3 regions of the Agrobacterium sp. 22-226-1 genome follow, and region 1 is predicted to be linked to each of the others. Evidence: predicted binding sites of a transcription regulator. Region 1 holds the regulator's gene; each other region holds the start of a gene.
The links. The regulator LexA, encoded in region 1, represses DNA repair genes until DNA is damaged. The targets are predictions, from matches to a motif close to TGTTCNNNNTGTGTTCNG.
Positions count from the first base shown of each region.

Region 1 (5,163 bases):
AGCGTGTCACCACCTATGGACTTTTCGCCAATCTGGCCGCCATGCCGCTGATGTCGCTGATTGTCATGCCTTTCGGCCTCGTCGCCATGCTGTTGATGCCTTTCGGGCTCGACGCTCCATTTCTGAAGGTCATGGGTTACGGCATGGCCCTCGTCATCGAGGTTGCACAGGAAGTGGCGTCCTGGGGCGGAAGCGCTGCGACGGGCCGGCCTCACGGGTGGTTTCTGGGACTTGCCTCGGCTGGTTTTCTGCTGCTGACATTGCTGCGCAGCCGGCTTGCGCTTCTGGGCATGCCGCTTCTGCTCCTCGCCTTCGGCCTGTCATCCGCCATGGCCTATCGCGATCTGCCCGACCTGCTTGTTCATGAGGATGGCGAGCTGGTGGCGCTGCTGGAGGACGGCAAAGCCTACACGACGAAGGCTCAGCCGCAGGGTTTCGTTTATGGCCAATGGCAAAGGGCGCTGCTTTTACCGGAACAGCCTGTGCCGCCGGTCTTTCTAAAGACCGAGGCCACGGCAAACACCGTGGCTTTGGCCCCGAAGGCGAAGCTTGATCCGCAAGAGATGAGCGCGGTTGCACGGCAGATGACGGCGGCCCTGAGAGACGCCGAGCCCGGTGTTTTCACCTGCAGCAAAGGCACATGGTGCGTTGCGCGCGCGGGAAGCGGCGAATGGATCATCGTTCTGGAAGATGGCCGCTTTGCCGGAAAGGCTTGCGATATCGCCGATATCGTTATCGTCTCCCGCAGAACGTCCTTCTCGCAATGCCGCTCGGGCGCACTTCTGCTGAACCGCGATATCCTGCGGCGGATCGGTTCGCTGGAAATGGACTTCGCCGGCAGCGATCAGGCAGGGGTAGTCGGCAGGCTGCGCGCCGCAATCGCCGGCATGGACAGGCCCTGGAGCGAACATCGCTATTACGACTGGAAAAGCGGCCGGTTCGATCGCGACGTGCCCGATGCCGTCATGCGGTTGCTGGCGGCATCGCAATAGAGCGCCGCCAGCATGGGTCGTCAGGCCTTGATGCGCAGATCCGCGGTCAATTCGCCGATCCCGCTAATTTCCTCTTCATGCGCCACATCGCGCCAGACTTCCTTCAGCCCGGCCTCGTACCATTCGCGCATGGCGGGAAGGGCGAGCAGCCGGTCGCAATAGGCTTTCGCTGCGGGGGAAAGTTCCGCGCCATAAGTCTGGAAACGAAATGCCACCGGGCAGAAGAAGGCATCGACCGCCGTGAATTTCTGGCCGGCAAGAAAGGGCCCGCCGAATTTCGCGAGTCCTTCGCTCCACAGCGTATCGATGCGCTTTATATCGGCCGCAAGCCCGGTATCGCCACCCTTCGGTTTTACGCGAATGCCGACCGACATGGGGTAGAGATTGCGCAGCGAGGAAAAGCCCGCATGCATTTCGCTCGCCGCCGACCGTGACCAGGCCCTTGCCTGCTTGTCGCTCGCCCAGACGCCCTGATGTCTTTCCGCCAGATATTCGGCGATCGACAGCGTTTCCCAAATTGTCACGCCCTCATCGACAAGGCAGGGCACCTTGCCGGTCGGCGAGAAGGTGGAGAAGGAAACGCCTTCGCCGAAGGGAACGAGTTTTTCATCGAAGGCGATGCCGAGCGTGCGCATCAACACCCACGGCCGCAGCGACCATGAGGAATAGTTCTTGTTGGCGATATAAAGATCATACATGACGTGTTTCCCCGATATGACGCGCATTTCTATACCGGCGGATGGCCCTTGGAATATTGCAAATAATCCATGGCTCCCATAAGCCGCGTTGATGAATGGCAAGGTGAGGGCAGGGAGAAGGAGGCATATCTACGTCACCGCCCGGAGATGAGGGCGAAAAACCCCCTCTCTTTACTTCCGCAGAGCCGCTCTGTTCCAGAGAACAAGCCAAGATGCCTCAAAGGGAGCGCCATCGTCTCGATGACGCCCTTAGCGAAAAAAGCGGGCTGCCAATTAATGGTAGCGCCGGATCAGCCCAACCAGCTTGCCCTGGATTTTCACCCGATCCGGCCCGAAAATACGGGTCTCATAGGCGGGGTTGGCGGCTTCCAGTGCGATGGAGGCTCCCTTGCGACGGAAACGCTTCAGGGTCGCTTCTTCATCATCCACCAGTGCTACGACGATATCGCCAGGATTGGCCGTGTTGCCGTTGCGGATGATGACGGTATCGCCATCAAAAATGCCGGCTTCGATCATCGAGTCGCCCTTGACCTCAAGAGCGTAATGTTCGCCCGAGCCGAGCATGTCGACCGGCACGGCCACATCATGGGTGTTGTTCTGGATGGCGGAAATCGGCACACCGGCGGCGATACGGCCCATGACCGGCACGGTGACGGCGCCACCGAGATCATTGGCCGGCGCCTTGGGGGCAGGGGCCGGCTCCGGCGTCTTTGGCTTGCCGAGGCTGCCTTCGATGACGCTCGGCGAGAAGCCGCGCTGCGGCCTTGCACCCGGAGCATAGGCCTCAGGCAATTTGATCACTTCCAGCGCCCGCGCCCTGTTAGGTAGCCGGCGAATAAAGCCGCGCTCCTCGAGTGCGGTGATCAGCCGGTGGATGCCGGATTTGGATGCAAGATCGAGAGCGTCCTTCATTTCATCGAAGGAGGGCGGCACGCCGGACTCTTTCATTCTTTCATGAATGAAGAGAAGCAATTCCTGCTGTTTGCGCGTGAGCATGAGGAAAACACCCTTGAGAATCGTCGTTGAAGTCGCGAAACAAATACAGAACGAACACTATATGTTCCATATGTGTTCCGCAATCCCCTAAAATTTCGTGAAGGGTGCATCGCAGATCGTGATTTGATCGTCGAAACCATGAACAAAGCAGATTTAACGACGTAGGCGGCACGTCTTGAATACTAAAACCACCGACCGTGGAGACCGACCGGTGGTTTCTGGCTGCCGATTTGCTACGGGCCGAACGTCAGTAGATCGTGAGCGCAGGAATGAAGCTGACTGCGATGAGAAGCAGCATCGCCATGGTGAAGAACGGCCACAATTCCCTCGTCGTCGCGCCGAGCGGCGCTCTGGCTATGGAGGACGAGATGAAGAGCGTGGTGCCGATCGGTGGCGTATAGAGCCCGATACCGAGATTGATCACCATCATCATGCCGAGCTGCACCCGGTCGAGCCCGATCATATCCGCAAGCGGCACGAAGATCGGTCCGAGCAGCAGGATCGACGGCGGCAGATCGAGCGGCATGCCGATGATCAGCATCAGGACGTTCATCATCAGAATGATCAGGATCGGGTTGGAGATATTCTCCGCCACCCAGGTGGCGAAATGCTGGGGCGCCTGATCGAAGGTGAGCACCCAGCCCACCGCCGCACTGCCCATGATGACCAGCATGACGACGCCGGTTGCAGAGCCTGCCTCGACGAAATTGTCGCAGAAACGCTTCCACGTCAGATCGCGATAAAAGAAGATGCTGAGCACGAGCGAATAGACGACGGAAAGAACGGCCACTTCGGTCGGCGTTGCAAAGCCGAAGCGCAGGCCGAGGATGATCAGGATCGGCAGGAGGATCGCCGGCAGGCTGCGGAATGCAAGTAGCGCCAGATCGCGCTTGCGGATGCTTTCGTCACGCACCGCATAGCCCCGCCGCACGGCAATGGCCCAGCAGACGAAGATGAAACCGACCGCCATGAGCAGGCCCGGCAGAATGCCGGCGATGAACAGATTGGCGATGCTGACGCCGCTGACCAGCGAATAGAGGATCATCGGGATCGACGGCGGAATGAGCACATCGATGACGGCCGAGGTGGCATTGTTGGCCGCACAGAGGGGAGCGGGGTAGCCCTGGCGCTTTTGCCATGGAATGAGCACCGAGCCGAGTGCGCTCGCATTGGCGACCGCCGAGCCGGAAACGCCGCCGAACACGACCGAGGAAATGACGGTGGTGGAAAGCGGGCCGCCGCGCCAGCGCTGCATGGCCTTGGAGGCCAGCTCCAGAAGCTGGGTTCCAAGTTTGCCGCCGAGCATCAGCGTGCCCGCAAGCATGAAGAACGGCAGCGCCAGCATCGGGAAAGACTGCGTCTGGTCGTAAACCTGCTGCGCCACGATCGAGAGCGGCACATAACCGTTCCACAGCACGGCGACGCCCGCAGAGATGATCAGCGCATAACCGACCGGAACCGCAATCATCATGAGAATACAAAATGCGATGATCATCACGATGGTCATAGCGGCATCTCCTCGGTTGCACCGTGCGGGCGGGCATGCCAGCCGCCGGAGAGAATGCGTAGACTTGCCGTTGCGGTGGTGATCGAGACCAGTGCCGCGCCGAAGGCGATGGAATAATATCCGATGCTGTTGGGCAGTTGCAGCACAGGGCTGATTTCCGCGCCGGCGATCTCGGCGACGACAAGCGCCTGCTGCGCGAGAATGACGAAGCTTGCGACCGTCACGAGATTGGCGAACAGCAGAACCGCCACCTTGCCGCGTTCGTCGAACTTGTCATAGATCCATTCAACCGCCATATGCGCGCCGCTCTGCGCGGCAAGGGTAATGCCGGCAACGATGAACCATGGAAACAGCATGGTCGGCAGTTCTTCCGCAAAATCCAGCCCGCCGGATGTCGATAGATAGCGGACGATGACGTTTGCCGTCATGATGACCGTGAGCAGAATGCCGGTTGCCACGATGACGATGCGGCAGAGGATGGCGATGAAACTGTCAACGCGATTGGCGGCGGACAAGGCTCCTTCGAGCATTGGCGCATCTCCTGAAAACTGAAACCGTATGAATGTCGGCGTGAGCGAGGCTCCCGCCGATCCTGTCGGTGGACATGAAGGCGACGCCGGGCGGCATGAACCGGCCCGGCATCCTGATCGTCAGCCCTTGGCGGCCTTTTCCAGCTCAGCGACGAAATCGCCGAAGGGCTTCTGCTTCCATGTCTCCAGCACCTGCGCGGTCGCTTTCGCGAAAGCGGCGTGGTCGATGTCTTCCACCACCTCGATGGCGGCATTGGCCTTGAAGGCGGCCAGAGACGCGCTTGCCTTTTCCGCCGAGAGTTTGCGCTGAAGCGCGCCTGCCTCCTTCGCAGCCGCCTTGACCGCCTCGAAATCCTTGCCCAGCCGCCCCTCGGCGAATTTGGACATCAGGAACGGGGTGGACTCCCACTTATGGGCGGTGAGGCTGATATGCTTGTTGA
Region 1 covers NZ_JBNWCP010000003.1:145,367-150,529, forward strand. The annotation lists gene ACQZ5K_RS06445 (ComEC/Rec2 family competence protein) at 1-992, shown strand, start outside; gene ACQZ5K_RS06450 (glutathione S-transferase family protein) at 1,013-1,690, opposite strand; gene lexA (transcriptional repressor LexA) at 1,964-2,686, opposite strand; gene ACQZ5K_RS06460 (TRAP transporter large permease subunit) at 2,934-4,193, opposite strand; gene ACQZ5K_RS06465 (TRAP transporter small permease) at 4,190-4,723, opposite strand; gene ACQZ5K_RS06470 (TRAP transporter substrate-binding protein) at 4,844-5,163, opposite strand, start outside.

Region 2 (5,163 bases), 110 kb from region 1:
GGGGCAGCCATCGGCATGGTCGGCACCTTTGCCGGCGTGGCGCTCGGCGTCATCGTCTGCCTCAATGTGGAATCCATCCGGCAGTTCTTCTCGTGGATATCCGGCACGGTGCTGTTTGATCCGCAGCTTTATTTCCTGAGCCAGCTTCCGGCCGAAATGGATATCAGCGAGACCATTTCCGTTGTCATCATGGCGCTGACGCTCTCTTTCCTGGCAACGATCTTTCCAGCATGGCGGGCTTCCAAGCTCGATCCGGTGCAGGCCCTGCGTTACGAATAAGGACCGCTTCGCAATATGGCAAAAAAAACAGTGCTGCGGCTTACTGGCGTCGAGAGAACCTATGGTCAGGGCGAGACGTCGCTTTCCATTCTGCGCAAGGCTGATTTCGAATTGAAGAGCGGCGAGATGGTGGCGCTGGTCGCCCCTTCGGGAACCGGCAAATCCACGCTGCTGCATCTGGCGGGACTTCTCGAACATCCAGATGCCGGCGAGGTCTATATCAACGGCGCACCCTGCAATGACCTGCCGGATGAAACGCGAACCGCGATCCGCCGCAGCGATATCGGTTTTGTCTACCAGTTCCATCACCTCCTGCCGGAATTCTCGGCGGTGGAAAATGTGATGATGCCGCAGCTCATCGCCGGTCTGACACAGGCCGAAGCCCACAAGCGCGCCAGTGCGCTGCTCGACTATATGCGGGTGGGGCATCGCGGTGAGCACCGCCCGGCGGAACTCTCCGGCGGTGAACAGCAGCGTGTCGCCATCGCCCGCGCGGTCGCCAATGCGCCGCTGCTGCTGCTCGCTGATGAGCCGACCGGCAATCTCGATCCGGAAACAGCGCATTATGTTTTCGACGCGCTGGAGGCTCTGGTACGCCAATCCGGCCTTGCGGCGCTGATCGCTACCCACAATCATGAACTCGCCGCCCGCATGGACCGGCGCGTGACGCTGGCCGACGGCAAGATCGTCGATTTCTGAGCTGGTAAGTCGATCCGTCCGGTGCTCTCCAGAGAACGCCGGTTCTTCTCATTTGAATTTTTTCTGAACCCGGCGGTGTTTTTACCTCCGGGTTTTTTCGTTTTGGAGTCAGTGGCTTGCTGTTCCCCATGCGGGAACCGAAGGCGATTCTGCGGCATTAGCAAGGGGAATATCAGCAAAACCCTGTTGACAATCGAACAAAATGAGAACAAAATTGGAACATAACGAGTAAGGAGAGACCAATGACTGATTTCATCCGTGACGTTGCCGCTTTCGCCTCCATCGCTGTCTTCGTAGCCAGCTTTTCGGTGATCCTCACCGCCCTGTGAAGGGCACGCCGGCGCAGAAACCTGTATGGACGCCGTAAAGCGGTGGACTTTGAGCGCCGGAAATCGGAAAATCGCCCCCTCGATTCAGAATGACAGGATTATGATATGGGCGATGCGATTGTGCGTGGAGAGACCTCTGGCGAAACGCTGAAAACTCCCGGTTTCGTCCATTTGCGGGTTCATTCCGCCTATTCCCTGCTTGAGGGGGCCTTGCCCCTCAAGAAAATCATGTCCAAGGCCGTCGCCGACGGCCAGCCGGCCATTGCCATTACCGATACCAACAACCTCTTTGTCGCGCTGGAATTTTCCGAAAAGGCGCGCGATGAAGGTTTGCAGCCCATCATCGGCTGCCAGCTGTCGATCGACATGCAGGATGCGGCGGAGGACCGCCGCAACCACAACAGCCACCTTCAGAAACTTCCCGCCATAGTGCTCCTTGCCGCCAATGCCGAAGGTTACGAGCGGCTGGTGGATATCGTCAGCCGCGCCTATCTGGAAGGCGAGGGCAGCGGCCATTCCGTGCATATTACCCGTGCATGGCTGGAGGAAGCTTCCAATGCCGGCCTGATCGCGCTGACGGGCGCTTCCGGCGGTCCGGTGGATATGGCCTTGAAGGAAGGTCACGCTGCCCAGGCGAAGGAACGGCTGCTGACGCTGAAGTCACTCTTCGGTGATAGGCTTTATATCGAATTGCAGCGCCAGTCCGGTTATGACCGCTCGCATGAGCGGCGCATGATCGGCCTTGCTTATGACCATGATATTCCGCTGGTTGCCACCAACGAGGCGTTTTTCCCTTCCAAGGCCGATTACGAGGCGCATGATGCGCTGATGGCGGTGGCGCATAACGCCATTGTCTCCGATGACAGCCGGTTCCGGCTCACGCCCGATCATTACCTCAAAAGTCGGGCGGAAATGGCGGCGCTGTTTGCCGATCTTCCCGAGGCGCTGGAAAATACCGTCGAGATCGCGCTGCGCTGCTCCTATGTGCTGAAGAAGCGCGGGCCGATCCTGCCGCGTTTTACCGGCGCCAGCGACGACCCGGAGGCGGCGGAACACGCCGAAGCCGAAGAGCTTCGCCGCCAGGCGGTGGAGGGGCTGGATCAGCGGCTGGCGGCGCTCGGCATGGCGGCCGGCTATACCGAGCAGGACTATCGCGACAGGCTGGATTTCGAACTCGGCGTCATCTCGCGCATGAAGTTCCCCGGTTACTTCCTGATCGTTGCCGACTTCATCAAATGGGCCAAGCAGCACGATATTCCGGTCGGGCCGGGCCGCGGTTCGGGTGCGGGCTCGCTTGTCGCTTACGCGCTCACGATTACCGATGTCGATCCTCTGCGCTTCTCGCTGCTGTTCGAACGCTTCCTCAATCCCGAACGCGTTTCGATGCCCGACTTCGATATCGACTTCTGTCAGGATCGTCGCGAAGAGGTGATCCGTTACGTGCAGGCCAAATATGGCCGTGAGCAGGTGGCGCAGATCATCACCTTCGGTTCGCTGCAGGCGCGCGCGGCCCTGCGCGACGTCGGCCGCGTGCTGGAAATGCCCTATGGGCAGGTGGACAAGATCTGCAAGCTGGTGCCCAACAACCCGGCCAACCCGACACCGCTGTCGAAAGCGATCGAGGAAGAGCCGCGCCTGCAGGAAGAGGCGGACAAGGAGCCGGTGGTTGCCCGCCTCCTGGATATCGCCCAGAAGATCGAAGGGCTTTACCGCCACGCCTCCACCCACGCCGCCGGTATCGTCATCGGTGACCGCCCGCTGTCGAAGCTGGTGCCGATGTATCGCGATCCGCGCTCGGATATGCCGGTCACCCAGTTCAACATGAAATGGGTGGAAAGCGCCGGTCTCGTCAAATTCGACTTCCTCGGCCTGAAGACGCTGACGGTGCTGAAGGTGGCCGTCGATTTTGTTGCCAAGCGCGGCATCAAGGTCGATCTCGCGGCGATTCCGCTCGATGACGCCAAAACCTACGAGATGCTCTCGCGCGGCGAAACCATCGGCGTGTTTCAGGTGGAAAGTGCCGGCATGCGCAAGGCGCTGATCGGCATGCGGCCGGACTGCATCGAGGACATCATCGCGCTGGTGGCGCTTTATCGCCCCGGCCCGATGGAAAACATTCCGGTCTATAATGCCCGCAAACATGGCGAGGAGGAACTGGAATCGATCCATCCGACCATCGACCATCTGCTCAAGGAAACGCAGGGCGTTATCGTCTATCAGGAACAGGTGATGCAGATCGCCCAGGTTCTCTCCGGTTATTCGCTCGGCGAAGCCGATCTTCTGCGCCGCGCCATGGGCAAGAAGATCAAGGAGGAGATGGACAAGCAGCGCGAGCGTTTCGTCGACGGCGCCATCGAGAACGGCGTCTCGAAGCCGCAGGCCAACACCATCTTCGACCTTCTCGCGAAATTCGCCAATTACGGCTTCAACAAGAGCCACGCCGCCGCCTACGCCATCGTGTCCTACCAGACCGCCTATATGAAGGCGCATTATCCGGTGGAGTTCCTGGCGGCCTCCATGACGCTCGATATGGCGAACACGGAAAAGCTCAACGATTTCCGCCAGGATGCCGGCCGTCTTGGCATCGAGGTCGTCGCACCGTCGGTGCAGACTTCGTTCCGGCAATTCGAGACGGGCGAGAACCGCATCTATTATTCTCTCGCCGCCATCAAGGGCGTAGGCGAGGGGGCGGTGGAACACATCGTCCAGGTACGCGACGGCAAGCCGTTCACGAGCCTTGAGGATTTCTGCCTGCGCATCGATCCCAAGCAGATCAACCGGCGCGTACTGGAAAGCCTGATCAATGCCGGCGCTTTCGATTGTTTCGGCCGCGACCGCGCCGAGCTGATCGGAGGGCTGGATCGTATCATCGGTTATGCGCAGATGGCGCAGAATGATCGTGCAGTTGGGCAATCGGATATGTTTGGTTCTGGTAGCGGAAGCGGTCCGGAAAAGCTGGTCCTTCCCGCCTTCCAGCCGTGGCTCGCCTCCGAAAAGCTGCTGCGTGAATATCAGGTGCTCGGTTTTTACCTCACCGCCCATCCGCTCGATACCTACCGCCCCGTGCTGGAAAAGCTGCGGGTGCAGAATTTCGCGGATTTTTCCGCCGCGGTGAAACAGGGCGCAACTGCCGGGCGTCTGGCCGGCACGGTGACAGGCAAGCAGGAGCGCAAGACCCGCACCGGCAACAAGATGGGTATCGTCACCTTCTCGGACGCATCGGGCCAATATGAGGCGGTGCTGTTTTCCGAAGGGCTCGGCCAGTTCCGCGATCTGCTCGAGGTCGGTAAATCGCTGGTCATCACCGTGCAGGCGGAAGAGCGTCCGGAAGGCATCGGCCTGCGTATCCAGACGGCACAGTCGCTGGAAGAGAAATCCGTGCAGATGCAGAAGGCGTTGCGTGTTTATGTGCGCGATTCCGGCCCGCTGAAAACGGTGGCCCGCCACCTCAATACGAAAGGCGATGGGTCTGTCTATTTCATCGTCATCAAGGATGAGGGCAGCCGCGAGATCGAGGTGGAGCTGACGGAGAAATACCGCATCTCGCCGGAAATCGCCGCTGCGCTGCGGTCCGCGCCCGGTGTCGTCGATGTGGAACTGGTGTGAGGCTTGAGGCCTCACACATCGCTCATACCGGCCCTTATTTAGTCACGGTGATGAAGTCCGTTCCAGTGCCTGTCTCCAGCTGGTGACTGATATCGGAAACGGTGATCGAGCTGCCGCTTGAAAGCTCCTGTTCGATCCGGCTGCGTATTTCCGTGGGAATTTCGAGGCGGCCGAGTACGGCGCTCAATTGATCGAAGCCGCCCGGCGCTTCGGTAACGGAGATGCCGAGCCGCTTGCGGGCCGCCGCCGG
Region 2 covers NZ_JBNWCP010000003.1:36,755-41,917, forward strand. The annotation lists gene ACQZ5K_RS05915 (lipoprotein-releasing ABC transporter permease subunit) at 1-279, shown strand, start outside; gene ACQZ5K_RS05920 (ABC transporter ATP-binding protein) at 295-978, shown strand; gene dnaE (DNA polymerase III subunit alpha) at 1,413-4,913, shown strand; gene ACQZ5K_RS05930 (L,D-transpeptidase family protein) at 4,948-5,163, opposite strand, start outside.
Region 2: the regulator LexA is predicted to act here: its motif matches at 1,183-1,200, upstream of dnaE (DNA polymerase III subunit alpha).

Region 3 (5,163 bases), on a different contig from region 1:
CCCCGTCGGCTCTTTCAGCCCCTCTTTCAGCATACGCGAGGCGAGCATCGGGCAGAGCGTCAGCGCCACGATGGAGGACAAGCCCACCGCGAAGGCCAGCACGAAACCGAATTCGCGGAACAGACCGCCAAGCTGGCCCGGCAGGAAGGAAAGCGGAATGAACACGGCGGCAAGCGTCGCCGTCGTCGCGATGACCGCGAAAAAGACTTCCTGCGTGCCAAGAACGGCAGCGGCCCGCGGCCCCATGCCTTCCGCCCGGCGGCGCACGATATTTTCCAGCACCACGATGGCGTCATCGACCACGAGACCGGTCGCCAGAACGATGGCAAGCAGCGTCAGAATATTGACCGAGAAGCCGACCATATAGATGGCGACAATGGTGCCGATCAACGCGACAGGCATGGTGATCGCCGGAATGAGGGTGGCGCGCCAGTCGCGCAGGAAGAGATAAAGCACGACGACGACGATGATCGCCGAGAGACCGAGCGCCAGCTCGACCTCGTGCAGCGCGCCTTCGATGAAGACGGCATCGTCACTGGTGACGACGATACGCGTACCTTCGGGCAGATTGGCCGACATGGCGTCGACGGCGGCCTTCACGCCGGTCGAGATACTGAGCGTGTTCGACTGCGCCTGCCGGATGACACCGAGACCGACACCCTGCACGCCGTTGGAGCGCAGCGAGGTGGATTCATCATCCGCGCCCAGCATGACGGTCGCGACGTCCCTGAGGCGGATATTGTTCTTGATGAGAAGGTTGGAAAAGTCTTCGGGCTTCGTCAGGCTGGCGGTGGCGCGCACGACGATGTCCTGCGTCGTGCTTTTCAGCGACCCCGCCGGCACGTCGAGGGCTGCGCTGGCAAGCGCGTTCGAAACATCGGTCACCGTCAAACCGCGGCTGGCGAGCGCCGCCTGATTGAGATCGACCCGGAAAACCTTTTCCTGATCGCCGTAAAGCTCCACATCGGCCACGCCGTCGACGGCGGCCAGACGGTCGATGATCTCGTCATCCACCAGCTTGGTCAGGTCTTCCATGCTGAGCGTGGAGGAAGTGACGGCAAGGCGCATGATCGGCTGGCTGTCGGAATCCGCCTTGATGATCTGCGGCTCGTCGGCATCGTCCGGCAACTGGTTGGTAACGCGGCCGATGGCGTCGCGCACGTCATTGGCGGCAACCGCCAGATCGACATTGTCGCCGAATTCCAGCGTCACGCGGCTGGTGCCGAACTGCGAGTTGGACGAGATGGACTTGACGCCGCTGACCCGCGCCACCGCACCTTCGATGGTCTGCGTCACTTCCTGATCGATGGTTTCGGGCGCCGCCCCCTCATAGGTGGTCCTGACGCTGATCGTCGGCCGGTCGACATCAGGCAGTTCGCGCACTTCAACGCCCACCAGCGCCGCAAGGCCGGCAACGACCAGAAGCGTATTGAGAACCGCCGCCAGAATCGGCCGGCGCACGAACAATGCCGTAAAGGCGAGTTTGGAATCCTGCCCAGAGGGTGGCTGCGTCGTCATTGGCTGGCAACCTCTTCAGGCTTCGGCTGGTTGCCAACGCGGACCGCGCCGCCTTCCCTGACACGCTGAAGGCCCTCGATCACGACAGGTTCGCCATCCGCCAGCTCCGCCTTGACGAGAACGGCATCGGGATTGCGCTGCACGATCTGCACCCGCACTTTGTTCGATTTATTGTCGGCCACGCGCCAGACGTAAGAGCCTTCTGCATCCCATTGCACGGCCAGTGGATCGACCGAGGCATAGGTTTCCCCGGCAAAACGCATGGTCACGCCGAAGGACATGCCCGCCCTCAGCTCGTCCTTCTCATTGCCGAACTTCGCCCGGATACGGATCGTGCGGCTCGCCTCATCGACGCGGTTGTCGACAGCCTCGATCTCGCCCTTGAAGGTCTCACCCGGCCGGGAAATGGACGTCGCCTCCACCGGCATGCCGACCTTGATCGCGGTTGCGAACCGCTCGGGGGCCCAGAAATTGACGAGAATTTCCGAACGATCATCGATGCTGACGATGGTTGACTGCGTGGTGACGTTATCGCCGATATTGGCGGCGACAATGCCCGCCACACCCTCTATCGGCGCAACGATGTCGCGCCGCTTGAGATTGAGTTCGGCGGTGCTCAGCGCAAGCTTGGCGGCTTCTTCGGCAATCTGCGCATCCAGCACATCGAGGCGGGAGACGGATTTGAGGTTCTTGTAGGAATTGGATTTTTCAACGGCGCTGCGCAGCGCCACCTGCGCCTTGTCGCGCTCGATCACCTGCTCTTCATCGTCGAGCCGCGCCAGCACCTGGCCCTTCACGACACGAGCGCCGGACGACGTGCGAATTTCGGAAAGCGTGCCGGAAGCCTGCGGCATGACGACAACCGACTGGATCGCCTCGCCATTGCCGATGGCATTCAGCCGGTCGTTGACCGTGCCTTTCTTTACCGGGGCCGTCACCACCAGTGTGGCGTTGCCGTTGCGGCGCGCACCGCCGGCGTTTTGACCCGAACCGGGCGTAGCGGCGGCAACCTCGACGGCGCCGGCAGGCGTTTTGCCAACCCCCATGCTGGCGAGCACATTGCGGGCTTCGGGCGAATAGAAGCCCCAGAGACAGAGCCCCGCTCCCACCACGGCAACACTGACACCCACCTGTTTCCAGACCCGCATATATTTCTCCGGTTGATCCGCGCAGTATAAAGCATTCCCGAAAACCTGCGTTCCGGGACAGATGCAGTATTCCTGCTTGGCTGAGGCAAGGCAACGCACAAATCCGTTCCTTACGTAATTGTAATTTGGGCGCAAATGCCGCCCGGCGCAGCCACACGGCCCTCTAGGCCACGCATTCCTGTCGCAAATATCCGCCATTGGGCTAATCTGCCCCCGAGACGCCATAACCGGAGGAAGCCATGAGCACCGTGACGAAGACCGAAAACCCGGAAACCGACCCGCGCGTCAAGGCGGTGTTCGATGACATCCGCGCCACCCGCAAATCGGATTTCATCAACAATATGTGGCTCTACCTCGCCTTCGATGCCAATCTGCTTGAAAAGACATGGGGTGAGGTCAAGGCGGTGATGGCGACACCTTCGGCGCTCGATCCCGTGGTGAAGGAAATGCTCTATATCGCCGTTTCCGTCACCAATGGCTGCTCCTATTGCGCCCATTCCCACACGGCAGCAGCAAAAGCCAAGGGCATGACCACCGAACAACATGCCGATTTGCTGCGTGTCATCGCGCTTACCGCCAAGACCAACCAGCTTGCGGTGGCGCTGCAAGTGCCCGTTGACGCCGCTTTCGACGCTGACAGGCAGGCATGAAACGAAAAAATGCCTTGGAATGGGCGTTTTGACGGTTGATACCGGAATAAAAGCAGAACACGGTTCTGGCCTTTATATCCCGAATCACTACATTGGGCCGCATGAGCAACAGTTTTGACGATATGCCGTTCTTCGATGAGGAACCCGCCGCACCGCGCAGGGCAACGAACAATGCCGGTGCGGAAAGCGGCGGCGGGCTTGGCATTGCCGCCCGCGCCATGGCGGCGCGCGATCAGACGCGTGCTGCGCCCGACTATCTTTCCGGCCTCAATCCGGAACAGCGCGAGGCCGTGGAAACGCTTGACGGACCCGTTCTCGTGCTCGCCGGCGCCGGCACCGGCAAGACCCGCGTTCTGACGACCCGCATCGCCCATATTCTGGCCACCGGCCGCGCCTATCCGAGCCAGATTCTTGCCGTGACCTTTACCAACAAGGCTGCCCGCGAGATGAAGGAACGTATCGGCGTTCTGGTCGGCGGCGCTGTCGAGGGCATGCCCTGGCTCGGCACCTTCCACTCCATCGGCGTCAAGCTCCTGCGCCGCCATGCTGAACTCGTCGGCCTGAAATCGGACTTCACCATTCTCGATACCGATGATGTCGTGCGGCTGATCAAGCAGCTCATTCAGGCAGAAGGGCTGGACGACAAGCGCTGGCCGGCAAAACAGTTCGCCGGCATGATCGACGGCTGGAAGAACAAGGGCCTGACACCGCCGGATATTCCGGAGGGCGACAGCCGCGCTTTCGCCAATGGTAAGGGCCGCGAACTTTACACCGCCTATCAGAACCGCCTGAAAACGCTGAACGCTTGCGATTTCGGCGACCTTCTGATGCATCCCATCAGCATCTTCCGCCGCCACACCGATATTCTGAAGGAGTATCACCAGAAGTTCCGTTACATTCTGGTGGACGAATATCAGGACACCAATACGGCGCAATATATGTGGCTCAGGCTGCTTGCCCAACGCGCCAAGGGTGAGCCGCAGAATGTCTGCTGCGTGGGTGATGACGACCAATCGATCTATGGCTGGCGCGGCGCGGAAGTGGACAATATCCTCCGCTTCGACAAGGATTTCCCCGGCGCCAAGGTCATCAAGCTCGAACGCAACTACCGCTCCACGGAGCATATTCTCGGCGCGGCCGGCCATCTGATCGCCCATAATGAGGGCCGTCTCGGCAAGACGCTGTTCACCGAACGCAGCAGCCCCGACGATGAAAAGGTCGTGGTGCATGCCGCCTGGGATTCCGAGGAGGAAGCCCGCGCTGTCGGCGAGGAAATCGAACAGCTTCAGCGCAAGAACCATAATCTGAACGACATGGCGATCCTCGTTCGCGCCTCCTTCCAGATGCGCGAGTTTGAAGACCGTTTCGTCACGCTTGGCCTCAATTACCGCGTCATCGGCGGCCCGCGCTTTTATGAGCGCCTCGAAATCCGCGACGCCATGGCCTATTTCCGCCTTGTCTGCCAACCGGCCGACGATCTCGCCTTCGAGCGGATCGTCAACACGCCGAAGCGTGGTCTTGGCGATACGACGATCCGTAACCTGCACGACTATGCCCGCGCCCGCGATATTCCGATGCTGGCAGCGGCCGCCGACATCATCGAGACCGACGAGCTGAAGCCGAAGGCGCGCAAGGCGCTGTTTGATGTGGTGCAGGATTTCCGCCGCTGGCAGGGTCTGCTGGAAAACACCGAGCACACCACCCTTGCCGAGCAGATTCTCGACGAAAGCGGCTATACCGCCATGTGGCAGGCCGACAAGACGGCTGAAGCGCCCGGACGGCTTGAGAACCTGAAGGAACTCATCCGCTCGATGGAGGCCTTCGAGAGCATGCGCGGCTTCCTTGAG
Region 3 covers NZ_JBNWCP010000004.1:149,109-154,271, reverse strand. The annotation lists gene ACQZ5K_RS08760 (efflux RND transporter permease subunit) at 1-1,518, opposite strand, end outside; gene ACQZ5K_RS08755 (efflux RND transporter periplasmic adaptor subunit) at 1,515-2,666, opposite strand; gene ACQZ5K_RS08750 (carboxymuconolactone decarboxylase family protein) at 2,906-3,316, shown strand; gene ACQZ5K_RS08745 (ATP-dependent helicase) at 3,418-5,163, shown strand, end outside.
Region 3: the regulator LexA is predicted to act here: its motif matches at 3,359-3,376, upstream of ACQZ5K_RS08745 (ATP-dependent helicase).